2 linked regions of the Caldimonas thermodepolymerans genome follow. The protein of the gene in region 2 interacts with the protein of the main gene of each other region in a pairwise test. Links are inferred from orthologs where the notes say so. Each region holds a gene or a part of one and is shown on either strand. Other genes may lie near its edges.

The links. The genes of interacting proteins can lie anywhere in the genome.
Region 1: the proteins of IS481_RS10015 (region 2) and IS481_RS09370 interact in binary tests that used the Escherichia coli proteins (3 or more experiments, as listed by UniProt). The link is inferred for Caldimonas thermodepolymerans from one-to-one orthologs.

What each region holds. Positions count from the first base shown.
Region 1 is NZ_CP064338.1:2,002,206-2,007,807, forward strand. The notes cover bases 294-3,293. They hold IS481_RS09370 (ABC-F family ATP-binding cassette domain-containing protein), read left to right. Parts: upstream 294-818; coding sequence 819-2,768; downstream 2,769-3,293. Other genes in these bases: prmB (50S ribosomal protein L3 N(5)-glutamine methyltransferase), read left to right, coding at 294-822; IS481_RS09375 (MarR family winged helix-turn-helix transcriptional regulator), read left to right, coding at 2,846-3,293. In the rest of the region: more of prmB, read left to right, coding at 1-293; more of IS481_RS09375, read left to right, coding at 3,294-3,349; IS481_RS09380 (organic hydroperoxide resistance protein), read left to right, coding at 3,424-3,849; IS481_RS09385 (asparaginase), read right to left, coding at 3,872-4,816; transcriptional repressor LexA, read left to right, coding at 4,925-5,599. UniProt on the Escherichia coli protein: Genetic data indicate it may be involved in ribosome assembly or function.
Region 2 is NZ_CP064338.1:2,139,538-2,147,679, forward strand. The notes cover bases 1,881-5,287. They hold IS481_RS10015 (2-oxoglutarate dehydrogenase E1 component), read right to left. Parts: upstream 4,940-5,287; coding sequence 2,081-4,939; downstream 1,881-2,080. Other genes in these bases: odhB (2-oxoglutarate dehydrogenase complex dihydrolipoyllysine-residue succinyltransferase), read right to left, coding at 1,881-1,971; IS481_RS10020 (hypothetical protein), read right to left, coding at 5,199-5,287. In the rest of the region: lpdA (dihydrolipoyl dehydrogenase), read right to left, coding at 1-700; more of odhB, read right to left, coding at 718-1,880; more of IS481_RS10020, read right to left, coding at 5,288-5,459; thiosulfate oxidation carrier complex protein SoxZ, read right to left, coding at 5,533-5,844; thiosulfate oxidation carrier protein SoxY, read right to left, coding at 5,877-6,386; IS481_RS10035 (sensor domain-containing protein), read right to left, coding at 6,514-8,142. UniProt on the Escherichia coli protein: E1 component of the 2-oxoglutarate dehydrogenase (OGDH) complex which catalyzes the decarboxylation of 2-oxoglutarate, the first step in the conversion of 2-oxoglutarate to succinyl-CoA and CO(2).

The DNA.
Region 1 (5,602 bases), 140 kb from region 2 along the record:
GTTTCGTTTGGACACGGCACCGACAACGCCGGGGACGAGGCTGCCTGGCTGGTGCTGTGGGCGCTCGGCCACCCGCTGGACGGCCTGGACGACGTGGCCGGGCAGCCGCTCGCCCCAGAGCAGGAACGGCGCGCGCAGGAGCTGGTCGAGCAACGCATCGCCACCCGCAAGCCGGCCGCCTACCTGACCCGCGAAGCCTGGCTGCAGGGCGTGTCGTTCTATGTCGACGAGCGCGCCATCGTGCCGCGCTCCTTCATCGCCGAGCTGTTGGCCGACGGCACCATCGACCCCTGGCTGTCCGACCGCACCCGCCGCGTGCTGGACCTGTGCACCGGCAACGGCAGCCTTGCCGTGCTGGCCGCGCTGGCCTACCCCGAGGTCGAAGTGGACGCCGCCGACATCTCCGGGGACGCGCTCGCCGTGGCCCACATCAACGTCGAGCGCCACCAGCTCGGCGCGCGCATCCGCCTGCTGCGCAGCGACCTGCTGTCGCAGGTGGCCGGCCCGTACGACCTGATCCTGTGCAACCCGCCCTACGTCAACGCGCGCTCGATGGCGGCGCTGCCGCCCGAGTACCGGGCCGAACCGGCGCTGGCGCTGGCCGGCGGCGAGGACGGCATGGACCTGGTGCGCCGCCTGCTGCGCGAGGCGCCGCAGCACATGAGCGAGGACGCGGTGCTGGTGCTCGAGATCGGCAACGAGCGCGAGCACTTCGAGGCCGCCTTCCCGCGGCTCGAGGTGGTCTGGCTGGACACCAGCGCCGGCACCGACCAGGTGCTGCTGGTGACCCGCGCCGCGCTGCTGGAGGCCTCGCGGCCATGATCGTGCTGAAGAACGTCACGCTGCGCCGCGGCACCAAGGTCGTGCTCGAGGGCGCCAACGTCACGCTGCATCCGGGCGAGAAGGTCGGCCTGGTGGGACGCAACGGCGCCGGCAAGTCCTCGCTGTTCGCGCTGCTGACCGGCGCCCTGCACCCCGACGCCGGCGACGTGGAGCTGCCGCCGCGCTGGCGCATTGCCGAGGTCGTGCAGTCCATGCCCGACACCGAGGACAGCGCGACCGACTTCGTGCTGGCCGGCGACACCCCGCTGATGGAAGCGCAGGCCGCGCTGGCCGAGGCCGAGGCACGCGGCGACGGCACCGCGATCGCCGAGGCGCACCAGCGCATCCAGGACGCCGGCGGCTTCGACGCGCGTGCCCGCGCCCAGGCGCTGTTGATGGGCCTGGGCTTCAAGTCCGGGCAGCTCGAGCGTCCGGTCAACAGCTTCTCGGGCGGCTGGCGCATGCGGCTGCAGCTGGCGCGCGCGCTGATGTGCCCGGCCGACCTGCTGCTGCTCGACGAACCGACCAACCACCTGGACCTCGACGCCCTGGTCTGGCTGGAGAGCTGGCTCAAGCGCTTCGAGGGCATGATGCTGGTGATCAGCCACGACCGCGAGTTCCTCGACGCGATCACGCGCGTGACGCTGCACCTCGAGGACGCGCGCCTGACCCGCTACACCGGCAACTACACCGCCTTCGAGGCGATGCGCGCCGAGCGCCTGCAGCAGCAGCAGGCGGCCTACGAGCGCCAGCAGGAGAAGATCGCCCAGCTGCAGCGCTTCATCGACCGCTTCAAGGCCAAGGCAACCAAGGCCCGGCAGGCGCAAAGCCGCGTCAAGGCGCTGGAGCGGATGGAAAAGCTCGCGCCGGTGCTGACCAGCGCCGACTTCAGCTTCGAGTTCCGCGAGCCCGAGAGCCTGCCCAACCCCATGCTGGCGCTCAAGGACGTGGCGTGCGGCTACACCGGCGCCGACGGCAGCCCGACCGTGATCGTGCGCGACGTGCGCCGCACCGTGCTGGCCGGCCAGCGCATCGGCATCCTGGGCGCCAACGGCCAGGGCAAGTCCACGCTGGTCAAGACCGTCGCCCGCGTGCTGCCGCCGCTGGGCGGGCAGATCACCGAGGGCAAGGGCCTGGCGATCGGCTACTTCGCGCAGCAGGAGATGGACGTGCTGCGCCCGGACGAATCGCCGCTGCAGCACATGGTGCGGCTGGCCCGCGAGGTCAGCCCGCAGGCGCGCGAGCAGGAACTGCGCGACTTCCTCGGCCGCTTCCGCTTCACCGGCGACATGGTGTCCCAGGCCACCGGCACCATGAGCGGCGGCGAGAAGGCGCGCCTCGTGCTGGCCATGCTGGTGTGGCAGCGCCCCAACCTGCTGCTGCTCGACGAGCCGACCAACCATCTGGACCTGACCACCCGCGAGGCGCTCAGCATGGCGCTCAACGGCTTCGAGGGCACGGTGATGCTGGTCAGCCACGACCGCGCGCTGCTGCGCGAGGTGTGCGACGAGTTCTGGCTGGTCGCCGGCGGCACGGTGCAGCCCTTCGACGGCGACCTGGACGACTACCAGCGCTGGCTGCTCGAGCAGGCGCGCCTGCAGCGCGAGGCGGCGGCCCCGGCGGACGCCGCCTCCCCGACGTCGCGGCCCGGGGCTGCCCCGCCCGCGGCCAACCGGCGCGAGGAGCGCAAGGCCCAGGCCCAGGAGCGCCAGCGCCTGGCCGAACAGCTGCGCCCGCTGAAGAAGGAGCTGGCGCAGGTCGACGCCCGCCTCGCCGCGCTGGCCGAGGAGAAGGCCGCGATCGAGGCCGCCTTCGCCAGCGGCCACCTCGACCCGGCCCAGGTGGCCGGGCACGGCCGGCGCCTCAAGGCCATCGCCGACGAGACCGAGGCGCTGGAGCTGCGCTGGCTCGAGCTGTCCGAAGACATCGAGCGGCTGAGCGCCTGACCCCCATGACCGCACCCGTGGCATGGTTGCCGCCAATTAAATTGTGCGCAATTAAATCGGTCTCTACCATTCCTGCCATGATATCCCGCAAGCCTGCCCCGATCTCGTCCGACGACGCGCTGCTGCAGCTCGACCACCAGCTGTGCTTCGCGCTGTACGCCACCTCGCTGGCCATGACCAAGCTGTACAAGCCCCTGCTCGACCGGCTGGGGCTGACCTACCCGCAGTACCTGGTGATGCTGGTGCTGTGGGAGCAGGATGGCCTGAGCGTCGGCGCCCTCGGCGAGCGGCTGTTCCTCGACTCGGGCACGCTCACCCCGCTGCTCAAGCGCATGGAAGCCGCCGGCTGGCTGGTGCGCGCGCGGGCCAAGGACGACGAACGGCGCGTGGTGGTCTCGCTGACGCCAGAGGGCCGCGCCCTGCGGGCCCGGGCGATCGCCGTGCCCAGGGCGATCGGCTGCGCCACCCGGTGCTCCATGGAAGAACTTGCCGACCTGCGCCAGCGCCTGCACGCGCTGCGACGCCGGCTCTCCCCCCAGCTCGTCGAATCAGCGGCCCGCGACGAAGCGCGCGCCGCCTGAGCCGGGCAGGAACGATGCTTTCTCTGACCCGGGCAGACCCGTCCCCTCCACCCACCTCGCCTCAGGAGAAGCTCATGGCACTCGACAAAGTCCTCTACCAGGTCCAGGCCACCGCAACCGGCGGCCGAGACGGACGCGCCGTCTCGTCCGATGGCGTGCTCGACGTCAAGCTGGCCACCCCGAAGGAGCTGGGCGGCCCCGGCGGCGCGGCGACCAACCCGGAGCAGCTGTTCGCGGCCGGCTATTCGGCCTGCTTCCTGAGCGCGATGAAGTTCGTCGCCTCGCAGCAGAAGAAGCCCCTGCCGGCTGACGCCTCGGTGACCGGCACCGTCGGCATCGGCCCGATCCCGGGCGGGTTCGGGCTGCAGGTGAAGCTGGGCGTGTCGCTGCCCGGCTGGGAGCGCGGCGACGCGCAGGCGCTGGTCGAGGCGGCGCACAAGGTCTGCCCGTATTCGAACGCCACGCGCGGCAACATCGACGTGACGCTCGACGTGCTCTGAGGCGCGTTGCGCGGGTGGCGGCTCAGCCGGCCGCCATCAGCTGCAGCATCAGCTCCACGCGGGCCTTCCACGGGGTCAGCGCCCCGGCCGACGGCAGCGCCTGCCGGCCCGTCGGCACCACCACCCCCTCGGCGCAGCGCGAGCAGCGCAGCACGCGCACCCCGCGTGCCTGCGCCCGCACCAGCTCGGCCTCCAGCCGTTCGTGCACCGTGCCGTTGCCGGTGCCGACCACCACCAGCCCCTGCACCGGCAGCCCGGCCAGGGCCGCGGCCCAGCGGCCATCCGCGCCGGCGTGGCTGCTGACGATCTCCACCCAGGGCCAGCCGGCGGGCGACGCCGGCAGGCATGCCAGCCCGAGCGGCTCGCCCTGCGGCCAGTCGCGCAGCTGGCGCAGCCGTCCTTCCTCCACGTAGCCCAGCGGGCCGGCATCGCCGGAGCCGAACGCATCGAGCCGGTAGGTGTGGGCCTTGCGCACCTCCAGCCCGCTGTGCACCTGCCCGGCCAGCACCGCGAGCACCCCCCGGGCCCCGGGCGTTGCCGCCACCGTCACCGCATCCAGCAGGTTCTGCGGGCCGTCCGGCCGCAAGGCGCTGGCCGGACGCATCGCCGCGACCATCACCACCGGCTTGGCCGGCGCCAGCAGGCGGTGCAGGAAATACGCCGTCTCCTCCAGCGTGTCGGTGCCGTGCGTGACCACGACGCCGCGCACTTCGGGACGCGCCAAGTGGTGCGCCACGCGCTGCGCCAGCAACTGCCACACCCCGAAGTCCATGTCCTTGCTGTCGAGCTGGGCCACCTGCTCGGTCTCCAGCGGCCAGCGGGCCAGCGCCGGCACCGCCGCGACCAGGTCGGCCACGCCCAGCTGCGCCGCGCGGTAGCCGACGTTGTCATGCGGGTCGGCCGCGGTGCCGGCGATCGTGCCGCCGGTGCCCAGGATGACGATGGGGCCGTGCTCGTTGCTTTGCATTTCTCGGAAAACTGGATAAAAATACAGTTACTGGATGCCTGCACAGTATCCGGGATCAAGGCCAGTCGCCTGGTCCGTGCCGGCAGGCCGTCACTTCGCGAGGTGTCCGTGGACCATCAACCCAAACTCACCGCCCGCCAGCAACAGGTGCTGGACCTGATCAAGAGTGCCATCGAGCGCACCGGCGCCCCGCCGACGCGGGCAGAGATCGCCGCCGAGCTCGGCTTCCGTTCGGCCAACGCGGCGGAGGAGCACCTGCAGGCCCTGGCGCGCAAGGGCGTGATCGAGCTGGTCGGCGGCACGTCGCGCGGCATCCGGCTCAAGTCTGACACACTGCGCTCGCTCAACGAATCGCGCAGCCGGCAGTTCAGCCTGCCCCTGCCCGGGCTGGCGCAGCTGGCCCTGCCGCTGGTCGGCCGGGTCGCGGCCGGCAGCCCCATCCTGGCCCAGGAACACATCGACCAGACCTACCACGTCGAGGCCGGCCTGTTCGCGAGCCGCCCCGACTACCTGCTGCGCGTGCGCGGCATGAGCATGCGCGACGCCGGCATCCTCGACGGCGACCTGCTCGCGGTGCAGCGTGCCAAGGAAGCCCGCAACGGCCAGATCGTCGTCGCCCGGCTGGGCGAGGAGGTCACCGTCAAGCGCTTCCGCCGCAGCCGCGGCAGCATCGAACTGGTCGCCGAGAACCCCGACTACAAGACCATCGTCGTCGAGCCCGGCCAGGATTTCGAGCTCGAAGGCATTGCCGTCGGGCTGATCCGCAACTCGCTGCTGATGTGACGC
Region 2 (8,142 bases):
CCTTGAGCGCCTCCTTGGCGACCTGCTCGTCGGCAGCGCCCAGGAAGGTCGGCAGTGCCTCGAGGATGGTCACGTCGGCGCCCAGGCGGCGCCACACCGAGCCCATCTCCAGGCCGATGACGCCGGAGCCGATCACGCCCAGCTTCTTCGGCACCTCGGGGATGCGCAGCGCACCGTCGTTGGACAGGACGTTCTGCTCGTCGAACGGCACGCCCGGCAGCGCGCGGGCGTTGGAGCCGGTGGCGACGATCACGTGCCTGGCCTCGATGACCTCCTCGTTCGCGCCGGACACCTTGAGCTCGTAGCCGATGCCGCCGGCCTTCACGAACGAGCCGCGGCCGTGGAAGAAGGTCACCTTGTTCTTCTTGAACAGGTACAGGATGCCTTCGTTGTTCTGCTTCACGACCGCATCCTTGCGGGCCAGCATCTTCGCCACGTCCATCGACAGGTTGGACAGCGAGATGCCGTGCTCGGCAAAGTGATGGCCGGCCTGCTCGTAGTGCTCGGACGACTGCAGCAGCGCCTTGGACGGGATGCAGCCGACGTTGGTGCAGGTGCCGCCCGGGGCGGGACCGCCCTTGGCGTTCTTCCACTCGTCGATGCAGGCCGTGTTGAAGCCCAGCTGCGCCGCACGGATGGCGGCGATGTAGCCGCCCGGGCCGCCGCCGATGACGACGACGTCGAATTGCTTGTTGCTCATCGTGTGGGGTCCCCGGCTCAGATGTCGAACAGCAGGCGCGACGGATCTTCCAGCGCCTCCTTCATCGCGACCAGGCCCAGCACGGCCTCGCGGCCGTCGATGATGCGGTGGTCATACGACATGGCCAGGTAGTTGATCGGACGGATCACGATCTGGCCGTTCTCGACCACCGGGCGGTCCTTGGTGGCGTGGATGCCCAGGATGGCCGACTGCGGCGGGTTGATGATCGGGGTGGACAGCATCGAGCCGAACACGCCGCCGTTGGAGATCGAGAACGTGCCGCCGGACAGCTCGTCCAGGCTCAGCTTGCCGTCCTTGGCCTTCTGGCCGAACTCGGCGATCTTCTTCTCGATCTCGGCGAAGGTCATCTGGTCGGCGTTGCGCAGGATCGGCACCACCAGGCCACGCGGCGAACCGACCGCGATGCCGATGTCGAAGTAGCCGTGGTAGATGATGTCGGTGCCGTCGACCGAGGCGTTCAGGATCGGGAACTTCTTCAGCGCGTGGACCGCGGCCTTGACGAAGAAGCTCATGAAGCCCAGGCGCACGCCGTGTTCCTTCTCGAACTTCTCCTGGTACTTCTTGCGCAGCTCCATCACCGGCGCCATGTTGACCTCGTTGAAGGTGGTCAGGATGGCGTTGGTGGCCTGCGACTGCAGCAGGCGCTCGGCGATGCGCGCGCGCAGGCGGCTCATCGGCACGCGCTGCTCGGGGCGGTCGCCCAGGTTCTGCGTCAGCGGCGCGGCCACCGGCGGCAGCGGCTTGGCCGCGGCCGGCGCCGGCGCGGCGGCGGGCTTGGTGCCGGCGGCGATGGCGCCCAGCACGTCGCCCTTGGTGATGCGGCCGTCCTTGCCGGTGCCGCTCACCTGCGAGGCGGACAGGTTGTTGTCGGCCAGCAGCTTGGCGGCCGCGGGCATGGCCACGCCGGCCTTGGAGGCACTGGCCGGAGCCGCAGCGGCGGCCGGCGCCGGGGCGGGCGCGGCAGCCGCGGGGGCCGGCGCCGGGGCCGGGGCCGCAGCACCGGCGGTGGCTTCGGTGTCGATCTTGGCGATGACCTGGTCGGAGGTCACCGTGCCGCCGTCGTCGACGACGATCTCGGTGAGCACGCCGGCCGAAGGCGCCGGCACTTCCAGCACCACCTTGTCGGTCTCGATCTCGATCAGGATCTCGTCGGCCGAGACGGCTTCACCGGCCTTCTTCTTCCATTGCAGCAGCGTGGCCTCGGCCACCGATTCGGAAAGCTGCGGAACCTTGACTTCTACGATTGCCATGTCTTGTCTTTCGATGATCTGCGCCGCGCAGGATGCCGGCCGCAGCCGGCGGTATGCGCACGGTCATCGCGGCGCGCAGCGCCCGCGATGACCGCCGGGTGACGTCAAATTACTTGGTGAGGATGAAGCCTTTGAGCTTGGCGAACGCCTGCTCCAGCAGCGCCTTCTGCTGCTCCTGGTGCAGGTGCGCGTAACCGACGGCCGGAGAGGCCGACGCCGGACGGCCGGCGTAGCCGAGGCGCTGGCCTTCGGTCATGTTCTCGTGGATGTAGTGCTGCACGAAGAACCAGGCGCCCTGATTCTGCGGTTCGTCCTGGCACCACACCAGCTCGGTCGCGTTGGGGTACTTCTTCAGCTCGGCACCGAACGCCTTGTGCGGGAACGGATAGAGCTGCTCGACCCGGATGATCGCGACGTCGCCGGCCTTCTTCTCCTCGCGCTTCTTGACGAGGTCGTAGTAGACCTTGCCCGAGCAGATGATCACGCGCTTGACCTTGGCAGCGTCGATCTCGGCATGGGTCTCGCCGATGACGGTGCGGAACTCGCCCTTGGTGAACTCGGACAGCGGCGAGGTGGCGTCCTTGTTGCGCAGCAGCGACTTGGGCGTCATCAGCACCAGCGGCTTGCGGAACATGCGCACCATCTGGCGCCGCAGCACATGGAAGATCTGGCTGGCCGTGGTCGGCTGGCAGATCTGCATGTTGTTGTCCGCAGCCAGCTGCATGAAGCGCTCCAGGCGCGCCGACGAGTGCTCGGGGCCCTGGCCTTCATAGCCGTGCGGCAGCATCAGCACCAGGCCGTTGGCGCGGCCCCACTTGACCTCGCCGGAGGCGATGAACTGGTCGATCACCACCTGGGCGCAGTTCGCGAAGTCGCCGAACTGGGCTTCCCAGATCACCAGGGTGTTCGGGTCGGCCGAGGCGTAGCCGTACTCGAAGCCCAGCACCGCTTCTTCCGACAGGATGGAGTCGATGACGGTGAACGGGGCCTGGTTCTCGGCCACGTTCTGCAGCGGGATGTAGGTGCCTTCGTCCCACTTCTCGCGGTTCTGGTCGTGCAGGACCGCATGGCGGTGGGTGAAGGTGCCGCGGCCGCAGTCCTCGCCGGACAGGCGCACCGGGTAGCCGCTGGCCACCAGCGACGCGAAGGCCAAGTGCTCGCCCATGCCCCAGTCGACGTTGATCTCGCCACGGCCCATGGCGGCGCGGTCGGCGATGACCTTCTCGACCAGCGGATGCAGCTTGAAGTTGCTGGGGATGGTCGTGATGCGCTCGGCCAGGCGCTTGATCTCCGCCAGCGGCAGCGCGGTGTCGGCGCTGTCGGTCCACTTCTTGCCGAGGAACGGTGCCCAGTCGACGGCGTACTTGCTCTTGTAGTTGGTCAGGACCGGGTCGACCGTATGACGGCCGGCGTCCATCGCGGCGCGGTAGGCCTTGACCATCTCGTCCGGCTCCTGCGCCTCGATCACGCCCTGCGCCACCAGCTTGTCGGCGTACAGCTTGCGCGTGCCGGGGTGCTTGGCGATCTTCTTGTACATCAGCGGCTGGGTCAGCGCAGGGGTGTCCTGCTCGTTGTGGCCCAGCTTGCGGAAGCAGACGATGTCGACGACGACGTCCTTCTTGAACTCCTGGCGGTAGTCCAGCGCCAGCTGCGTGGCGAACACCACGGCTTCGGGGTCGTCGCCGTTGACGTGCAGCACCGGCGCCTCGATCATCTTGACGACGTCGGTGCAGTACAGCGTCGAGCGCGCGTCGCGCGGGTCGCTGGTCGTGAAGCCGATCTGGTTGTTGATGACGATGTGCAGGGTGCCGCCGGTGTAGTAGCCGCGGGTCTGCGCCAGCGCCAGCGTCTCCATCACGACGCCCTGCCCGGCGAAGGCGGCGTCGCCGTGCACCAGCACGGGCAGCACCTGGTCGCCCTTCTTGTCGCCGCGGCGGTCCAGGCGGGCCTTGACCGAGCCTTCGACCACCGGGTTGACGATCTCCAGGTGCGAGGGGTTGAACGCCAGGCTCAGGTGCACCGGGCCGCCGGGGCTCGAGACGTCGCTCGAGAAGCCCTGGTGGTACTTCACGTCGCCGGCGGGCAGGTCCTCGGGGGCGGTGTGCTCGAACTCGGCGAACAGGTCCTTGGGCATCTTGCCCAGGGTGTTGACCAGCACGTTCAGGCGGCCGCGGTGGGCCATGCCGATCACGATTTCCTGCACGCCCTTGCTGCCGCCGTGCTGGATGACCTCATCCATCGCGGCAATGAAGCTCTCGCCGCCTTCCAGCGAGAACCGCTTCTGGCCGACGTACTTGGTGTGCAGGAAGCGCTCCAGGCCTTCGGCCGCGGTCAGGCGCTCCAGGATGTGGCGCTTCTTCTCGGCGGTGAAGGTGGGTTTGGCGCGGGTGCTTTCGAGCTTTTCCTGCCACCAGCGCTTTTCGGTCGGATCGGTGATGTGCATGAATTCCGCACCGATCGAACCGCAGTAGGTGTCACGCAAGGCCTGCACGATCTCGCGCAGGGTCATCTGCTCGGCCTTGGTGAAATAGGTGTTCGTGGCACTGAAAGTGATGTCCATGTCACTTTCAGTGAGGTCGTAGAACGCCGGCTCCAGCTCGGGGATGCGGGGACGTTCCTGACGCTTGAGGGGATCGAGGTCGGCCCAACGGGCACCGAGGAAACGATAGGCGGCAATCAGCGACTGGACGTGGACCTGCTTTCGGGCGACGGCCAGGTCGGCGCTGCTGGTCTTGACCGCAAAGGCGTTGGACTTGGCACGCTGCGCGAAGGATTCGATCACCGGCGCGTGGGGCACGTCACGGGCTTCGGAGCCGTCGACGGCAGGCACGTGCTGCAACGCATCGAAATAGGCTCGCCAGTTTTCCGGCACCGAACCGGGGTTGTCGAGATAAGCCTCGTACAACTCCTCGACATAGGGGGCATTACCCCCGAACAGGTACGAAGTCGCCCTGTATTGCTCCATCATTTCGCTCACCTTTCATCCTGGTTTCCAGGACTGTGGCTGGTTGAACAACCTTCCGCGACACGGCTTGACCGGTTGGCGGATTGCGACCCGCCTTTACTTCTGGGTTCAGGGCAGAAACCAGTAAAGGGGACGGGAAGGACCTGAGTCAGGGATGCGACTCTATCACCGATGGAATCATGGCGTCATGCGAGTTGTGCATACGCTGTCACGCAGCCATGGTCTTCCCGTGGAGCAAAGGGGTTTGAAAGCGGAACAGGAATCAGGGATTCGCAGGGGATGAAACCGGAGTGGCCGGCGCGTCCTGCGACCTGTCGCGTCTGGGCAACGACATCGTGCCACCCACGCCGACGCCCACCCCGCCGCGGCCGACGCCGACCGAGCCGCCGATGGTGCCGTCGGAGCCGACCGACACCCCCACGCCGCCGATGCCCACGGGCACGGCCACCCCGACCCGCGCACCGGTGCAGCCGGCCGCGAACACCGCACAAGAAGAAGCAAGCAACAGGGAAACGAAGCGCATGGGCCCCACTCTAGGGCAAACCGGCGCCGGCCGGCATCTCCCCGCACGGCGGCGGGTCTCGCCGGGCGCCGGGTCAGGCGATGGTGACCTCGTCGGTGCGCTGGTCGCCCCTGTTGTCGGTCCAGCTGATGGAGAGCTTGTCGCCGGCCTTGCCGCCGGCGAAGCTGAACTGCAGGTAGGGGTTCTTGGACACGGCCGGGCCCCATTGGGCGGTCAGCACGACCCGGTCGTTGTGACGCGCCGTCACCTCCTGGATGAACCAGGCAGGGATGACCTGGCCCGACGCATCCTTGCGCTGGCCGCTTTCCATCTCGTGCGCCATCAGCACACGCACCGTCACCTTGTCACCCTGCACCTGGGTGCGGATGCGCATGGGATCTGCCATCTCGATACTCCTCGTCTGCCGTCGGGTGGCCGTCAAGCGCCGCAGCCGCCCAGGGTCACCGTGACTTCCCGGGCCGCGAAATAGAACCGGTCGCCGGCCTGGACCAGGGCGTAGACGGTGGACGTCTGGCTCATCTTGATGTTGAAGGCGACGTTGGGTTCGGTGCCGGCGGGGATGTCGAACAGCGCCGCCAGCGTATTGGGGTTCTTGTCGACCAGCAGGGCCAGGCGCGTGGCGCCCGGCAGGGTGGTGGACACGCCCACGCGCACCACGTTGCCGTTCTCGGCGATCTCCGGCGCATGCAGCCGCACGTCCGGGCTTTCGACCGGCGCGGCGCCGCCCAACGCCTTCACCACCTCGGCCAGCCCCTTGGCATCGAACGCACTCTTGTTCCAGGCCGCCTGGGCGGCCGCAGGCAGCAGCCCGGCCGACGCGGCCAGGCCCAGAACCGCCATGCTGGCGCTCGTGTGCAGAAACTGCCTGCGGTTACCCATCGCGATCCACCTCCGACATCCATGCGAAACCCGTGAGGGCGGCACCATGCCGCCACACCGACAACCGGCCACGGCAGGGCGCTATTGTCCGCCAGGTGTCCCTGCCCTGCCCGCGCCGCGCCGCGAGGCCCACGACCGCAAAGGGTCTCCACGCAGGGAGGCGGCAAGGCCCGCTTCAGCCGGGCAGCGCCAAGTCGTCCGCGGCGCCGGCAGGCAGCGCCTCGCGCTCGAGCAGCGCGTCGAAGGCCGCGCTTTCGACCGCAGGCGAGAACAGGAAGCCCTGGAACTCGTCGCAGCCGGCCTGCAGCAGGAACTGCCGCTGCGCCTCGGTCTCGACCCCTTCGGCGATCAGCGACAGGCGCAGCGCCCGCGCCAGGTAGACGATCGAGCGCACGATGCCGGCATCGCTCTCGTCGGCCGGCAGGCCCTGGATGAAGGAACGGTCGATCTTGAGCTTGCGCAGCGGAAAGCGCTTCAGGTAGCCGAGGCTCGAGTAGCCGGTGCCGAAGTCGTCGATCGCCAGGCGCACCCCCAGCGCGGCAAGCGCGTTCAGGCGCAGCAGGGCCTCGTCGGCATCCTGGATCAGGATGGACTCGGTCAGTTCCAGCTCCAGGTTGCGCGCCGGCAGGCCGGCGGCCGCGATGATCGCCGCGACCCGCTCGACGAAGTTGCTGCGCTGGAACTGCACCGCCGAGACGTTGACCGCCACCACCAGGTCCAGGCCGCGCCGGTGCCACTGCGCCGCCTGGCGCACTGCCTCGGTCAGCACCCATTCGCCCAGCGGCACGATGAAGCCGCTTTCCTCGGCCACCTGGATGAAGCGCGCCGGCGACAGCTCGCCCAGCTCCTCGTCGTGCCAGCGCACCAGCGCCTCGGCGCCGACGATGGCCCCGGTGCGGATGTCGACCTGGGGCTGGTAGTGCAGCCGGAAGCCGCCGCGCGCGAGCGCCTGGCGCATGGCCTGGTCGATCTTCATGCGCGACAGCAGGTCCACGTTCATCTGCGGCTGGTAGAAGCGGAAGCCGGCGCGGCCGCGCTCCTTGACGCGGTACATCGCGGCATCGGCGTTCTTGATCAGGTCTTCGAGCGTGGCACCGTCGTTCGGGTGCAGCGCGATGCCGATGCTGCAGGTGACGGTGAAGCTCATGTCGTCCAGCACCAGCGGCTCGTTCAGCGCAGCGAGCACCCGGCGCGCGGCCAGCTCCGCCCCGCGCGCGTCGGCCTGGTGGATCAGCAGGACGAACTCGTCGCCGCCCAGGCGCGCGACGGTGTCGACCTCGCGCACGCAGGAGCGGATGCGGTGCGCCACCTCGACCAGCACCCGGTCGCCGAACGGGTGGCCGAGCGAATCGTTGATGTGCTTGAAGCGGTCCAGGTCGACCGACAGCACCGCGAACGGCTGGTTGTCGCGCCGTGCCAGCGCGAGCGCGAACTCGGTGCGTTCGGACAGCACCTGGCGGTTGGGCAACCCGGTCAGCGCGTCGGTGTACGCCAGCTCCTCGATGCGCTGCTTGGCGGCGAGCTTGTCGGCCAGGTCCTTGACGAAGGCGATGTAGTGCAGCGTCCGTCCGGCCTCGTCGGGCAGCCGCACCAGCGCGACGTGGCACGGGCCGCCCTCGCCCTGCTGGCGGAAGTGGTGCAGCTCGCCCTCCCAGTGCCCGTGGACATCGAGCCGCTCGCGCACGCGCGCGATCGTGTCGCCGCCGTCACCGTCGGTCAGCAGCTCGCGCAGGGAGCGGCCCACCAGGGCCTGCCGCGAACAGCCGGTCAGGCGCTCGCAGCTGGGGTTGGCGGCGACCACGCG